3 regions of the Sporosarcina sp. P25 genome follow, and region 3 is predicted to be linked to each of the others. Evidence: riboswitches for the same ligand, from Rfam matches in the RefSeq annotation. Region 3 holds a riboswitch; each other region holds the start of a gene.
The links. A riboswitch is a leader RNA that binds a small molecule or an ion and turns the genes downstream of it on or off. The one in region 3 is predicted to bind S-adenosylmethionine.
Positions count from the first base shown of each region.

Region 1: another riboswitch for S-adenosylmethionine. It lies ahead of CSV70_RS14525 (O-acetylhomoserine aminocarboxypropyltransferase/cysteine synthase family protein); the one in region 3 lies ahead of metK (methionine adenosyltransferase).
Region 2: another riboswitch for S-adenosylmethionine. It lies ahead of CSV70_RS02965 (bifunctional homocysteine S-methyltransferase/methylenetetrahydrofolate reductase); the one in region 3 lies ahead of metK (methionine adenosyltransferase).

Region 1 covers NZ_PDYV01000022.1:24,947-30,091, reverse strand. The annotation lists gene CSV70_RS14530 (glycine betaine uptake BCCT transporter) at 1-766, shown strand, start outside; gene CSV70_RS14525 (O-acetylhomoserine aminocarboxypropyltransferase/cysteine synthase family protein) at 815-2,095, opposite strand; SAM riboswitch class I at 2,237-2,340, opposite strand; gene CSV70_RS14520 (sulfite exporter TauE/SafE family protein) at 2,885-3,661, opposite strand; gene CSV70_RS14515 (sulfurtransferase TusA family protein) at 3,719-3,946, opposite strand; gene CSV70_RS14510 (MBL fold metallo-hydrolase) at 4,003-5,124, opposite strand; gene CSV70_RS14505 (sulfurtransferase TusA family protein) at 5,121-5,145, opposite strand, start outside.
Region 2 covers NZ_PDYV01000002.1:249,607-254,751, reverse strand. The annotation lists gene CSV70_RS02985 (CtsR family transcriptional regulator) at 1-55, opposite strand, end outside; gene bioB (biotin synthase BioB) at 416-1,417, opposite strand; gene CSV70_RS02975 (biotin transporter BioY) at 1,417-2,016, opposite strand; gene CSV70_RS02970 (hypothetical protein) at 2,146-2,343, opposite strand; SAM riboswitch class I at 2,508-2,619, shown strand; gene CSV70_RS02965 (bifunctional homocysteine S-methyltransferase/methylenetetrahydrofolate reductase) at 2,702-4,561, shown strand; gene metH (methionine synthase) at 4,542-5,145, shown strand, end outside.
Region 3 covers NZ_PDYV01000010.1:13,697-18,841, forward strand. The annotation lists gene CSV70_RS10065 (alpha/beta hydrolase family protein) at 1-761, shown strand, start outside; gene pckA (phosphoenolpyruvate carboxykinase (ATP)) at 841-2,433, opposite strand; SAM riboswitch class I at 2,611-2,730, shown strand; gene metK (methionine adenosyltransferase) at 2,907-4,118, shown strand; gene CSV70_RS10080 (DUF3891 family protein) at 4,161-4,934, opposite strand; gene CSV70_RS10085 (hypothetical protein) at 4,940-5,145, opposite strand, start outside.

The sequences.
Region 1 (5,145 bases), on a different contig from region 3:
GAGTGGACTTGGAAAAGGAATTAAAATTTTATCCAATGCCAATATGATTTTAGCTTTGGCATTGTTAATTTTCATGATCGTGCTTGGACCAACTTTATTGATTTTCAACATGTTCACGGATTCCATTGGTGGCTACCTGGAAAATCTCATACGTATGAGTTTCCGTACTGCACCGCTCACTCCTGAAAATCGTACTTGGCTAAATGGGTGGACTCTATTCTACTGGGCTTGGTGGATAGCTTGGGCACCATTTGTCGGGATGTTCATTGCCCGCGTATCAAAAGGTAGAACGATTCGCGAGTTCATGATTGGCGTGCTAGTTGTTCCTACTGTGTTGAGTATGATCTGGTTCACAGCATTTGGTACGACAGCAATTGAAACGCAAAAAGCTGGAATTGTCGACTTGGCTGCAAGTGCAACTGAACTGACAATCTTTGAGATGTTCAGCGAATTGCCTTTGTCATTCGTCATATCAGTCATTGCCATTTTGTTGATTACATCGTTCTTTATCACTTCAGCGGATTCGGCTACATTTGTGCTCGGCATGCAGTCGTCATATGGTTCATTGACTCCACCAAATAATTTGAAAGTTGTATGGGGCGTAATTCAATCTGCCATCGCCATCATTCTATTATATGTCGGAGGATTGGATGCACTGCAAAACGTCATCATTATTGCCGCTTTGCCATTCTCCATCATCCTCATTATGATGGTCGTCTCGCTGTTCAAATCACTAAAAGATGAAAAGAAACGAATAAAGCGTTAGTAGAGAAAAGAACACCATCGCACTAGCGACGGTGTTCTTTTTCATATATTAGTTTGCCACTTTTTCGATTGCTTGCTTCAAATCCGCAATAATATCCTCTGCTGACTCCAACCCTACAGATAAGCGAATTAGCTCTTCACTAACGCCTGAGTCTTTCAAGTCTTCCACAGACAACTGCTGATGAGTTGTAGATGCCGGGTGAATGATTAATGACTTCGCATCTCCCACATTCGCTACATGAGACCAAATTTCTACATTGTCGATTACTTGTCTTCCTGCATCGCGTCCACCTTTAATACCGAATACGATAATTGAACCATAGCCATTTTTTAAATATTTATTTGCCAATTCTACTGTTGGATGATCTTCTAGACCTGTATACGTCACCCATTCTACTGCCGGATGTTCTTGCAGGAATGCAGCAACTTTTTGTGCGTTTTCATTGTGGCGAGGCACGCGCAAATGAAGTGTTTCCAAACCTTGCAACAAGTTGAATGCACTATCTGGTGACAGACATGGGCCGAAGTCTCTCAGCAATTGTACACGTAATTTCGTTGCGAAAGCTGCAGCAGCTGTATCGATTCCGTACCGTAAGCCATGATAGGATTCATCCGGCTCTGTAAAACCAGGGAACCTACCTTGCGTCCAGTCAAATTTCCCTGCATCAACTGCCACACCACCGATTGTCGTACCGTGTCCGCCAATCCACTTTGTCGCGGAATGAATAACTACATCGGCACCATACTCGATCGGATTTGATCCATAAGGAGACGGGAATGTATTGTCTACTAACAATGGAAGTCCATTTTCATGTGCGATGTTCGCAACGGCTTCTACGTCAAGAACTTGCAAACTTGGATTACCGATTGTTTCTGCAAACAACGCTTTCGTTTTATCCGTAATAGCTACTTCAAAGTTCTTTGGATCTGACGCGTCAACAAACTTCACTTTGATGCCATAGCGGGGTAATGTCACAGCGAATAAGTTGTATGTACCGCCGTAGAGATTGCTGGCTGCAACGATTTCATCACCCGCTTCAGCAATGTTCATAATAGAGAATGCAATTGCCGCCATTCCCGAAGACAGGGCAACTGCCGCTGATCCGCCTTCTAGCTGGGCTACACGCTCTTCAAATACGGCTACCGTCGGATTCGTAATTCTTGTATAGATATTGCCCGCTTCTTTCAAAGCGAATAAGTTTTGTGCATGCTCCGTGTCTCTGAACACATAAGAGGTCGTACGATGAATCGGCAACGCACGTGAGCCTGTTTCCGAATCTGGCTTTTGTCCTCCATGTAATAATATCGTTTCTGGCTGTAATTTCGTCATAACCATTCCCCTTTTTTCGTGTATTGATGGAACACCGAAATTCCTAGGACTAGACAAGAAAAACGCAAGACGACGATTAGCAATATATAGAAAAAAGCCTTCTTCCATAATAAGAAGAGGGCTCTGCTTTCGCTTATTCCTCCCTTATCTTCCAAACTACTGAAAGTTTGTAGGAAGTAGCACCTTTGCTTTTGCCGGTTGCCGGGCATCACAGGGCCTAATCCCTCCGCCGCTCTTGATAAGAGTGTGTCTATTCGTTTTCCATCGTTGAAAAATAGTATACGGCTATTCCTAGTCTATTGCAAGGTAATTTAATGGAATGTTTCGAAATCTGTATTTCCTTTAATATCTTGCAATGAAAGTAATAATAGTGAAGACACCGTTGATCGACGTTCCAGGCGGACGCTTTCCCGAGGGCGTGGCTTGAGCCAAGCGAACAGCGAAGGGTTCGCTTTGCCGTATTTCTGTGTACTTTGCAGAAATTAAGGCATCTATCCAGGGTCTCAAGACACACGCTGATCCTCCGGGAGTCGCCGCCTTCCACTTACGATCAACTAGTTTACTACCTTGATTATTTTAATGTGTAATGATTTATACATTTACTAAACGAAGTCGTCTTCCAAGCGGTGACGTAGTAATGAGACAGAGACAGGCGTATTTCTTGTCTGTAGCTCATTGCGGGAGCCACCTGCTAGATCAGAAGTGAGTTTAATGATGTTTCCACTTATGACTTCACCAAAAAATCGCCAGCACATGTTCGTTGAACGATGTGCTGGCGATTGTGCTTGATTAGAATATGTCCCACCATATTTTCACGGCCGAGGCGATGATCAATACGGCTAGAATGCTTTGTAATACTTTGGTGTTTACTTTCCGGCTCACTTTTACACCGATCGGAGCCGCGATGATGCTTGCGATGATCATTACGAGAGCTGGGCCATAAGGTACTTGCCCTGTTAAGAGCTTGCCTGACGCCGAGCCCACCGATGATAACAGCGTAATCGCTAGTGATGTAGCGATTGTGACGCGTGTGGGAATTTTTAGTACTACGAGCATAATCGGGACCATGATGAATGCGCCGCCAGCTCCGACGATTCCAGCTGCCAATCCAATGATAAAAGCCGCACTCGAAGCTATGAAACGATTGAATGTAATTTCATCAATCGGCTGATTGTCGAGGCCTTTTTTCGGAATAAACATCATAATAGCTGCCATGACAGCTAGAACACCGTAGATCACGTTGACGGTAGCTTCTGAAAGCATACTGGAACCAGCACCGCCAAGGACACTGCCAACTAATACACTGATTCCCATATAGAGAACGAGTGGTTTCAAGATCAAATTACTCTTTCGATATGCTAAAACTCCTGAAAGTGATGCAAAGAAAACTTCCACTGCCGTAATACCGGATACTTCATGTGGTGTAAATGCAGGAAAGCCAAGTAATGCAGGAATAAATAGCAACATTGGATACTTGACAATTGCGCCACCAATTCCCATCATACCCGAAAGGAATGAGCCCACAAATCCAATAAGGAAGATCGTGATAATAAATGGAATAGTCATGATGTCCTCCCTTCTTCCAGACGAAAGAGGGAGACAGTTATTCCCTCTATCCTCAGTTTATCCTTTTTGGATCCAGAATTTAAAGACATCAGACTCTTGTTGCTGATCTTTTATTTCATGATTACCAGAAGTAGCCCACGCTGTCAGGTCGGACACCGATCCTTTATCTGTCGTATGAATCTCAAGAACGTCTCCTGTTTGCATATCCTTCATTGCTTTCTTTGCACGTACGATCGGCATTGGACATGCCAGGCCTTTTGCATCTAAAAATGTTGTTGTACTCATATATATCTTCTCCTTTAAATTTGTTTTTTGTTTTCCATATGAATTAAATTAATTATTTACCGTACCGCACAGCGATTCGGACCAATCTCCATCTCGCGTTGCGTTTCCTCGTCAGGCTCGATTTTCCCCATGTTCATCTGGCGAATTTCCTGATATGCGTTAGGCTGTGGAGGCAAGTTCCCCGTGACTAATTCCCTGAACTCACTTTCATCCTCAATATTCAAACCGTGATTTTGCTCATACAATACACCGAGCTTTTCCGACACACTACCGTCTTCATTCAACTCATCTATAAGCATGAAGTGAGCCGGTAGGACTGTTAAATCCTTCGATAATTCTTTATAGCGTCGATACAAAGAATCACGCAAGTCGCCTACCCAATCTTCTGCTAAACCTGCTAAGTCAGGACGTCCAATCGAATCAATGAACAGAATATCACCTGTCATCAAATAGCTGTCGTCTACGATAAAAGAAGTCGAACCAATCGTGTGTCCTGGCGAATAAAGCGCTTGAATATCGATTTTCGTATCACCTACCTGAATAGACATATCATCCTCTAATGCAGCATATTCAAATTCTACCTCTTCGGCATCTTTCGGTGGCAGCCAATACGTCGCACCTGTGGTTTTTGCGATTTGACGACCACCTGAAATATGGTCCGCATGCAAGTGAGTATCGAATACGTTTGTAATCTTCACACCGCGTTGCTTGGCAAAGTCAGTGAACACATTTGTCATACGTGTTGCATCAATGATTGCCGCCTCTCCGCCAGACATGACCATGTAAGAGAGACATCCTTTTCCTAGACGAACGAATTGATATAGTTCGCCACCCGATTTCAAATCCGCAACCTTCACAGGCTCAAGATGCTCGCTCCATGCTTTCATTCCACCTGAAAGATAACCTACTGAGAAGCCTGCATCCTCAAGGATTTCTGCCACCATGATGGACGAACCTTCTTTCGCGCAAACTACTAGAATCTCCTCATCTTTTGGCAATTGATCTTCAATTTCTTCAATGCCATCCAATAAATCAAAGTATGGCACGTTCAAATGGCGTACTCGATCCCCTTCAATTTTCCAATCGTTGAACGCATCTGTATTTCGCACATCTAAAATGAATAAAGATTCCTTCGCAATGACTCTCTTTGCTACTTCACTTGATTGAATAGTTCTCATTTATTCATACCCCCCGTTGTA
Region 2 (5,145 bases), on a different contig from region 3:
CCTCTTCTATAATCGACTTCAAATATCCTTCTATAATGTCAGAAATATTACGCATCTCGTCACCTCATTTCGCTCGATCTTCTAGTTGACTTTGACTATCTTTGACTTGATTGTATCGCAGAAATTAGGTGGGATGCAATTCATTTGTTTATATGTATACCTTATTACGTCGAAAGAAAACCTATTGCTAGGTTGCCACATTTAGCTAATGATTATTCAATTAGTCTTGAGACAAAAACATGGCGGATAGGTTAGCACCGTTGTCCAACGTTCCAGACGGGTACTTTCTACTTATGGTGAACTACTGTAATCTTTCTATAGTGTATTCTAAACGAATAGTAAAAGACTGAAGAACAGATCCTTATAGTGGATTGTCTTCAGTCACAAAGTATACAAATAATTTTATTCATTTTATTTAAATAGTGATGGGTTCTTTGTTCAAAGGTTCCAAGTCAACTTCGAAGCCCATATCTTCAAGCATTTTTTGATCTTGATCGTTTTCTTGGCCAGCTGTTGTGAGGTAATCGCCGATAAAGATAGAGTTCGCAGCGTATAGGCCTAGTGGTTGTAGGCTTCTTAGATTAACTTCACGTCCACCTGAGATGCGGATTTCTTTGCTAGGATTAATGTAGCGGAACAGACACAGGACTTTTAAGCAGTAACGTGGCTCCAGTTCTGATGTCCCTTCTAATGGAGTTCCATCCACTGCATGCAGGAAGTTTACAGGTATTGAGTCTGCATCCAGTTCGTTTAGGCTACGCGCCATGGAGATGATATCTTGCTTTGTTTCACGCATGCCGACGATGACACCTGAACATGGAGATATGCCTGCTTCTTTGGCAAGTCCTACAGTATTTACCCGATCATCGTATGTATGCGATGTAGTAATACTTTCGTGATGCTCTGCAGAAGTGTTCAAGTTGTGGTTGTAGCGATCGACTCCCGCCTCTTTCAAACGAGTCGCTTGTCCTGGTTTCAAAATACCTAGACAAGCACATACCGTCATGCCTTTGTGTTTCTCTTTAATCTGTTTAACAGACTCAATGACAATGTCCAGTTCACTGTCACGCGGTCCCCGTCCACTTGCTACAATGCAATAGGTGCCCGCTTTATTAGCAGCAGCACGTTCTGCACCTTCTAGTATTTCTTCCGATTTCATCATCGCATACTTTTCGACAGGTGCTTTTGAAATGATGGATTGTGCGCAATACCCACAGTTTTCTGGACATAATCCTGATTTCGTATTGATGATCATATTTAACTTCACTTTATTTCCAAAATAATGCGATCGAATTGAATACGTTGCGTGCAGTAATAATAGTAAATCTTCATCTGGGCTATTTAATATTGCGAGTGATTCCTCATCAGTTAATACATAACCTTCAAGTACTTGTGTAGCCAATCTTTGGTAGTTCATTATAACGTACGCCTCACTTTCAAGTGTTTTGACATTCTAAACGCGAATACGCCTGACAATACAGCAAGAATTAAATCTTTCGGCAGTGGAGGCATCATCCATAGCCAAGCAATCTTATAGGTAAACACGTCGGGTGCAGCAGCCCACATCTTGTACGCAAAATACATCCAACTTGTGCCTAGTATATAGTTGATTGCTGTAGCGACCAATGCTGCGGTAATAAAAGCAGACATGGTGTGTTTTCGCTCTACAATCTTTCCCGCTACATAAGCGATCAGAATAAATGTGAGAATAAAGCCAAACGTCGGACTCAAGATCTGACCGAAGCCTCCAGAAAATTTAGCGAAGACCGGCGCGCCCGCTAGCCCTATTAACATATAAACCGTCATCGATAACGCACCTAGACGACTGCCAAGTAATAGTCCTGATAAGATTGCGAAAAATGTTTGCAATGTGATGGGTACTCCACCAACTACTAAAAACGGCACGAAGGATGTAATATTCGCTCCAATCATCATTAACGCTGCGAACATCCCACTGTAGACAATAGTTAATGCGCTAAATCTACTTACCGGTCGTCTCTCTGTTGCTATTGTCATTACGACACCTCTTTTTATATTAGTTACCTCACAAATAATATCGGTTAACTCATTTATTGTCAACATAATTTATTATTTAGTTAACCAATAAAAGTAGACAAAAAAAGACTGCAGCATCACGCTGACAGTCTACTTCTTCTCATCAATCTGTTCTTCTTTTTCTTTTCGAAACAAAACACTTGAGATTAATCCACTAAATATAGCAGCCGCTATCGTAATGTACACACGCATATCATAAGCAACTTCCTCGTAACTGTTGCCTATCATAATCCAAGCAAGTGTACCTACAAGAACAGCGATTGGAAATGAGTATTTAAAGAATCGCATAATTCCTCACCTTTTTGAGTTGATTCTTGTATTTTATCATATATGCCACAATTTCTCTATGCTCTAACTCCGCACTTTGAACTTCACCAAACGTTCACTTGACGGTATCCAACAAAGCCGCTATGATATGGTTAGAATAATCGAAATAATTGAATAAGAAACATATCTTATCAAGAGAAGCCGAGGGACTGGCCCGTCGACGCTTCAGCAACCAGCCATTTTGGCAAGGTGCTACTTCCAGCAGTCTGTCAAATCGACACACTGAAAAGATGAGAGGGAACTAGTCATTGAGATTACAAAGCCTTCTAATATACTTGAAGGCTTTTTTTGATTAAAAAAAGCAAAGGGAGATGGAATTATGTCATTGCTCGAGAAACTACAAACAAATGTCCTAACGGCAGATGGTGCAATGGGGACGATTTTATATTCTTACGGAATTGATTACTGTTATGAAGAACTAAACATAGAAAAGCCTGAAATTATAGAGCAAATTCACCAAGATTACATCACAGCCGGTGCAGATATTATCCAGACAAACACCTACAGTGCGAACGCAAACAAATTAGCTCGCTACGGTCTAGAAAGTCATGTTACAGAATTCAATAAGGCAGCTATGAAAATTGCAAAACGTGCAGCGGCACCTGGCGGGCAATTTGTGCTTGGAACAATAGGCGGCTTGCGGGGGATACGTAAAAGCGATGCTACATTGGATGAAATAGAAAAAGTCGTACTAGAACAAGCCAATGCATTATTGGCAGGTGATCCTGATGGTCTTCTATTAGAGACGTATTATGACTTTGAAGAGTTATCATCCGTAGTTACAACATTAAAGAAAATCACGGATGTCCCATTGATTGCACAAGTTTCTATGCATGATCCCGGCGTATTGCAGAACGGACTTTCATTAAACGCCGCACTTCATCAGCTCGAGTCTCTTGGAGCAGATATCGTAGGAGTCAATTGTCGATTAGGTCCTTACCACACGATTCAAGCATTCGATAATGTGACATTACCGGAAAAAGCATTTTTATCCGCATATCCAAACGCCAGTCTATTAGATGTTGAGGATGGCCGTATTGTCTATGAATCAGAAGCAGAATACTTTGGACGCGCTGCCGTATTACTTCGTGATCAAGGCGTTCGGCTGATTGGTGGATGTTGCGGGACAACACCTAAGCATATTAAAGCTGCGAAAACACAGTTAGCGCGACTGACACCTATCACAGAAAAGGTTGTACAACCGGCAAAACCTATCGTGATTCATGAAGCGGGTCCTGCAAAACATCAACCTCTTCATGAAAAAGCGAAAACAGAGCGTACAGTAATTGTAGAACTAGATACACCACGCCACTTGGAAACGGACGATTATATCAAAGGTGCAAATATGTTATATGACGCTGGAGTTGACGCTATAACAATGGCAGATAATTCACTTGCTTCCCCTCGCATCAGCAACATGGCGATGGGCTCGATCGTTAAGATGCAACATAATATCCGCCCGCTTGTACATTTAACGTGTCGGGATCACAATCTTATCGGCTTACAATCACATTTGATGGGGCTTGATGCATTAGGTATTCACGATATCCTAGCTGTAACAGGCGATCCGACAAAAGTTGGGGACTTCCCCGGTGCTACAAGTGTCTACGATGTATCCAGCATGGAGTTATTGCAATTGATTAAGAAATTGAATGAAGGGATTTCATTCTCTGGTAAGCCGTTGCGCAAGAAAGCCAGCTTCTCCATTTCAGCAGCTTTCAATCCGAACGTACGTGTAATCGATCGTGCTGTACAACGGCTTGAGAAGAAAATTGAAGCGGGTGCGGACTATTTCATCACTCAGCCAGTTTATACGAAAGAAAAGATTATCGATGTATATGAAGCAACAAAACACTTGGATACACCGATCTTCATCGGTATCATGCCATTGACGAATATACGAAATGCAGAGTTCCTGCATCACGAGGTACCGGGCATCAAGCTTTCAGAAGATGTGTTGGAAAGAATGCGTGAATGCGGAGAGGATCGCGAAAGATCAACTGAAACAGGTCTTGAAATCGCAAAAGAATTGATAGATACAGCGGCACAATATTTTAATGGGCTGTATCTCATCACACCATTCCTGCGCTACGATATGACATTAGAGTTGTATGAGTATATTAAGAAAATAGACCAGCAGAAGGAGAGGGAATTAACACATGCAGAGACATCCTATTGAAGAACAACTAGATAAACGAATCCTGATCATTGATGGTGCGATGGGGACGATGCTGCAAGCGGAAGATTTCTCGACGGAAGACTTCGGCGGAGAAGAATACGATGGATGTAATGAATACATGAGTGTGTTACGCCCTGACGTCTTGGAGAAAATTCACGATGAATATTTAGAAGCCGGTGCTGATATCATTTGTACGAATACATTTGGCGGCACTCCCCTAGTACTAAATGAATTTTCACTTGGTCATCGTGCAGATGAAATTAATGCAAAGTCTGTAGAGATAGCGAAAAAAAGTGCGGCGAAGTTTTCTACTCCAGAATGGCCACGTTTTGTCGCAGGTGCGATCGGACCTACGACAAAAACGCTTTCGGTCACGGGCGGTATTACGTTCGATGAACTATCCAATGATTTTTATGTACAGGCTAAAGCGCTTATAGAAGCAGGCAGTGATTTGATACTGATGGAAACGAGTCAGGATATGCTGAATGTGAAAGCTGGAACAATTGGTATTAAAAAGGCATTTGAAGAGCTTGGACGCGAAATTCCTATCATGATTTCAGGTACGATCGAACCGATGGGTACAA
Region 3 (5,145 bases):
GGAGAAAAGATTATCCCTCCCCAAACCCCCATGTCAGATTGGAAGAAATCACCTATAGTTCTGATAGCTTGCTTGTAAAAGGACTTCTGGCAACACCGAAAGCAAAAGGACGGTATGATGGATTGCTTTATTTACGTGGCGGTATCCAACATGTAGGGATGGTGAGGCCAGCGCGTATTGCACAATTTGCGTCGCATGGTCTTGTGGTATTCGCTCCTTATTATCGCGGCAATCGTGGTGGTGAAGGAAAGGATGAATTTGCGGGGGAGGATCGCAATGATGCCGTGACAGGCGTGGAAGTGCTGAAACAGCAAAGTGCAGTCAATTCAGATCGCATTCATTTATTCTCTTTTTCAAGAGGCGGGATCATGGCCTTATGGACAGCCATTATGCGCGAAGATTTAACTTCTATGGTAACATGGGCAGGAGTTTCAGATGTGATCTTCACATACAAAGAGCGACAGGATATGCGACGTATGATGAAGCGTGTCATCGGTGGCACGCCGAATAGTCAACCAGATGCGTATCGTGAAAGAACAGCGCTATTCCAGATAGAGAATATTGATATTCCGGCATTGATTATCCACGGAACTCTTGATACGAATGTATCGTTTGATCAGGCTTTATTGCTGGAGAATGCATTGCGTGATGCGAATAAAGAGTTTGAAACTTGGTATTTAGAAGGCTTTACGCATTATATTCCTCCTGAAATGAATCGACAACTTGTGAAAAAAGCAGTGGATTGGATGAAGCGACAATGATGTGCATCCGCCACCGCTTAAGTGATTACAATGTAGACGTAAAAAGGCTGACCAGAGGGGTCAGCCTTTTCGTATGCCATTATTTACTGACGGGTGGTCCGCCTTTGATTGCGATGTCTTCTGAAACGTGAGAAAACTTCTTGAAGTTCTCACGGAAAGCATCAGCCAAACGGTTTGCTTCTTTATCGTATTCGTTTGGATCTTCCCAAGCGTAACGAGGGTGTAGAACATTACTTGGTACACCTTCGATTTCAAGAGGCATTTCCAATCCGAAGATTTCGTTCTTCTTTGTTTCTACATTGTCCAACTTCCCGGCGATTGCAGCGCGCACCATTGTACGTGTATAGCCTAAGTTCATACGTGAACCTACACCGTAGATCCCACCAGTCCATCCTGTATTCACAAGGAATACTTTTGAACCGTGCTCATCGATTTTCTTTCCAAGCATCTCTGCATATGTAGCTGCAGGAAGTGGTAGGAATGGTGAACCGAAGCAAGTAGAGAATGTTGGTTCAGGAGCAGTAATTCCACGCTCAGTTCCAGCAAGTTTGGAAGTGAAACCGCTCAAGAAGTGGTACATTGCCTGTTCTTTTGAAAGAATCGAGATTGGAGGCAATACACCAGAAGCATCAGCTGTAAGGAAGATAATGTTCTTCGGATGACCAGCAACTGACGGTGTCACGATATTATCAATGTTTTCGATTGGATATGCAGCACGTGTGTTTTCTGTTAATGATTTATCATCATAATCAGCAATGCGTGTCTCTTCATCCAGTACTACGTTTTCTAAAACAGCGCCAAAACGGATTGCTCCGAAGATTTCAGGTTCTTTTTCAGCAGAAAGATTGATACATTTTGCGTAACATCCGCCTTCAATATTAAATACGCCATTATCAGACCATCCGTGTTCATCATCACCAATAAGTTTACGGTTAGCATCTGCTGAAAGTGTCGTTTTACCTGTTCCAGAAAGACCGAAGAATAAAGCAACATCGCCTTCTTCTCCAACGTTTGCCGAACAGTGCATGGATAGGATATCTTGCTCAGGAAGTAAGAAGTTCATAACAGAGAAAATAGACTTTTTCATTTCTCCAGCGTACTCTGTTCCACCGATTAAGACAATTCGCTTTTCCAGCGATACAATGATGAACGTTTCAGAGTTCGTGCCATCCACTTTTGGATCCGCTTTAAATGAAGGGGCAGCCAAAATGGTGAATTGCGATTCATGTGCTTTCAATTCTTCTTTGGTTGGACGGATGAATAGTTGGTGAACGAACAGATTTTGCCAAGCTAATTCGTTAATTACTTGGATAGACAATTGAGAGTCTTTATCTGCCCCTGCAAACCCTTTAAATACAAAGAGTTCATCTTTTTTCTTCAAATGATCGATGACTTTCGTGTATAATGAATCAAAGATCTCCTCTGAAATCGGACTGTTCGTGCTACCCCAATCTACTTTATCCTTAGACACTGCATCTTCAACGATGAATTTGTCCTTAGGTGAGCGTCCTGTATATTTACCTGTACGTGCAGTGATCGCACCGTCGGCAGAAAGTTTAGCTTCGCCTCTTGCTACTGCTTTTTCCGTTAATTCCGCCACAGACGCTTGGATCGTCACGTTGCTTCCACTAAGAAGACTTTTTAAACTATCATCAATTTTTGCAGATATCATGTTTACATACCGTCCTTTGCGTAGTCGATTTATTTTTATCTTGATGAGAATATCCTAATTCGTAAATAGTATAACACATTAAGAATATTAATCTATACTAATGGAAAACTCAAGTGATTTAGGAGAAATAATTTGACAAAATCCAAACTTTTTAATACGATGTGACATGAACGGATACTCTTATCCCGAGTTGGTGGAGGGTACAGGCCCTGTGAAACCCGGCAACCTGCAATAGACGCAAGTCTAACGCGAAGGTGCCAAACCTGAAGCAAGGTTTAATTCCTTGGACGATAAGAGTGAAAGGTGCTGCGCGTGAAATTTTGCCTTTTACTCATGGATTGAATATGAGTGGAGGGCTTTTTATATTGTCTAGCCCTGAATCCTTATGGTATATGCTTGACGTCTAGGCGTGGAACTTTACCAGGGACTTATGAGAGTACCGTATCATGATGCTTAATATAGGGGGAAACAACATGACAAACCGTCGACTGTTTACATCAGAATCAGTTACAGAAGGCCATCCTGACAAGATGTGCGACCAAATTTCAGACGCAATTTTAGATGCAATCCTAACGGAAGATCCAAATGCGCGTGTGGCATGTGAAACGAGTATCACAACAGGACTCGTATTAGTAATGGGAGAAATTACTACGACAACGTATGTGGATATTCCAAAAGTTGTTCGTGATACTGTTAAGGAAATCGGGTATGTTCGTGCGAAATACGGTTTCGATTACGAAACGTCCGCTGTACTTACTTCCATTGATGAGCAGTCACCTGAAATCGCTGCAAGTGTCAACGTGGCACTCGAAGCACGCGAAGGCTCTATGTCAGATGAAGAATTGGATGCAATCGGTGCAGGAGACCAAGGTCTAATGTTTGGATATGCATGTAATGAAACGCCTGAGTTAATGCCTCTACCCATCAGCCTTTCTCATAAATTGGCACATCGCTTGGCACAAGCGCGTAAAGAAGAACTTATATCTTATTTACGTCCTGACGGAAAAACACAAGTGACGGTAGAATACGATCAAGATAATAATCCTGTGCGAATCGACACAATCGTTATTTCTACACAACATCATCCTGAAGCGACACTCGAGCAAATTGAGAAGGATATAAAGAACGTTGTGATTGATGCAGTCGTTCCAAAAAACTTATTGGACGAGCATACTAAATACTTCATTAATCCTACTGGCAGCTTTGTTGTGGGTGGACCTCAAGGAGACTCCGGTCTGACTGGACGTAAAATCATCGTCGATACGTATGGTGGATATGCCCGTCATGGTGGCGGTGCATTCTCAGGGAAGGATGCTACGAAAGTGGACCGTTCTGCTTCTTACGCAGCACGTTATGTTGCAAAGAATATCGTTGCAGCTGGACTGGCTGAGCACTGTGAAGTTCAGTTGGCGTACGCTATTGGAGTAGCGAGCCCGGTTTCTATCTCGATCAATACATTTGATACCGGTACACTATCCGAAACTCAATTAGTAGAGTTCGTACGTGAATTATTTGACCTTCGACCGGCAGGCATTATTAAAATGCTCGACCTACGTCGTCCTATCTACAAACAAACAGCAGCGTACGGTCACTTTGGCCGCACTGACATCGAATTGCCATGGGAGCAGACGGATAAAGTGGAAGCGTTGAAAGAACTTGCAAGTAAAGTACGTGTGAAGCAATAATGGAGTGCAGAAAGAGGAAATTATTTCTTCTTTCTGCATTTTTTATTTATTTGACGGCGTAAAATGAAAAGGAATTACTTCATAGTCAGCCTTTTCATAAGCTACTTGCAATCCGTGATCCTCAATATCTTTTTTCAAGACAGTCTTTTGCTTTACTTCAACGTCAAATGAATAACTAAAAGGATAATTTTCCACTTTAACAGTGTGCTGATCTGCAAAGTATATCCCAATTCGTCCTACCGGTAATGTATGGAAAATGCTTGTAGAAGGAATGCCGTCGCGAAAGAATACATGTTCATTCGCTTTGTCGATACCTGGATCATTCACACAACAATATAAGGAAAAGTTATCTCCAAGCTGAAGCAAAGCAAAATGCTTTTCAAATAAATCCTTATCAAAACCCTCGATTTCTTTACACAATCGTTCACGACGATTCTGTTCACCCTTGATAAATAGCTTAGCCTCTTTTTCGTTGTTACTCTGTATAAACTGTTCATAATGAAGACTACAAAGCATTGCTGCATATTGGTCCATCTGTTCTACATCATCAATTCCTTGGCGATAAAGTACTGTTTTAGGGAGCAGGGGGAAGTCAGTGAATTGAAAAGGTGCCGACTTCGCATCATTCCAAAAAGGCTGTTTATCAAAAGGAGCCCAGCCGATGTCGTGGTTACTAATGGCAGTCAATACGGAATGACGCCATTGATCATCAGGAAACATATCCTTCTTCCAGTGTTTCATTAATTCACCGGCGAGGTGTCCATGATGATGTTGCTGCACAAAGCTGAATGTTTTCTCGTGTTCACGTACAATCATCTTGCTCATCCTTTCTTTTCAGGGGGAACGCTATCATTTTTTATGATTTCTTCTTTAATTTCTTCTTTTACCTTTTCAATTTTCTTCATTTCTTCCTGATACATTTCTTCTGCTTCTGTTGTACCGAGAATCAGGGGTTCTTCATTGAAATCAATGCGTTTGCCATACCGAAGAAGTTCATAAATAATCATACCGTTATTCGGTTTGCCAT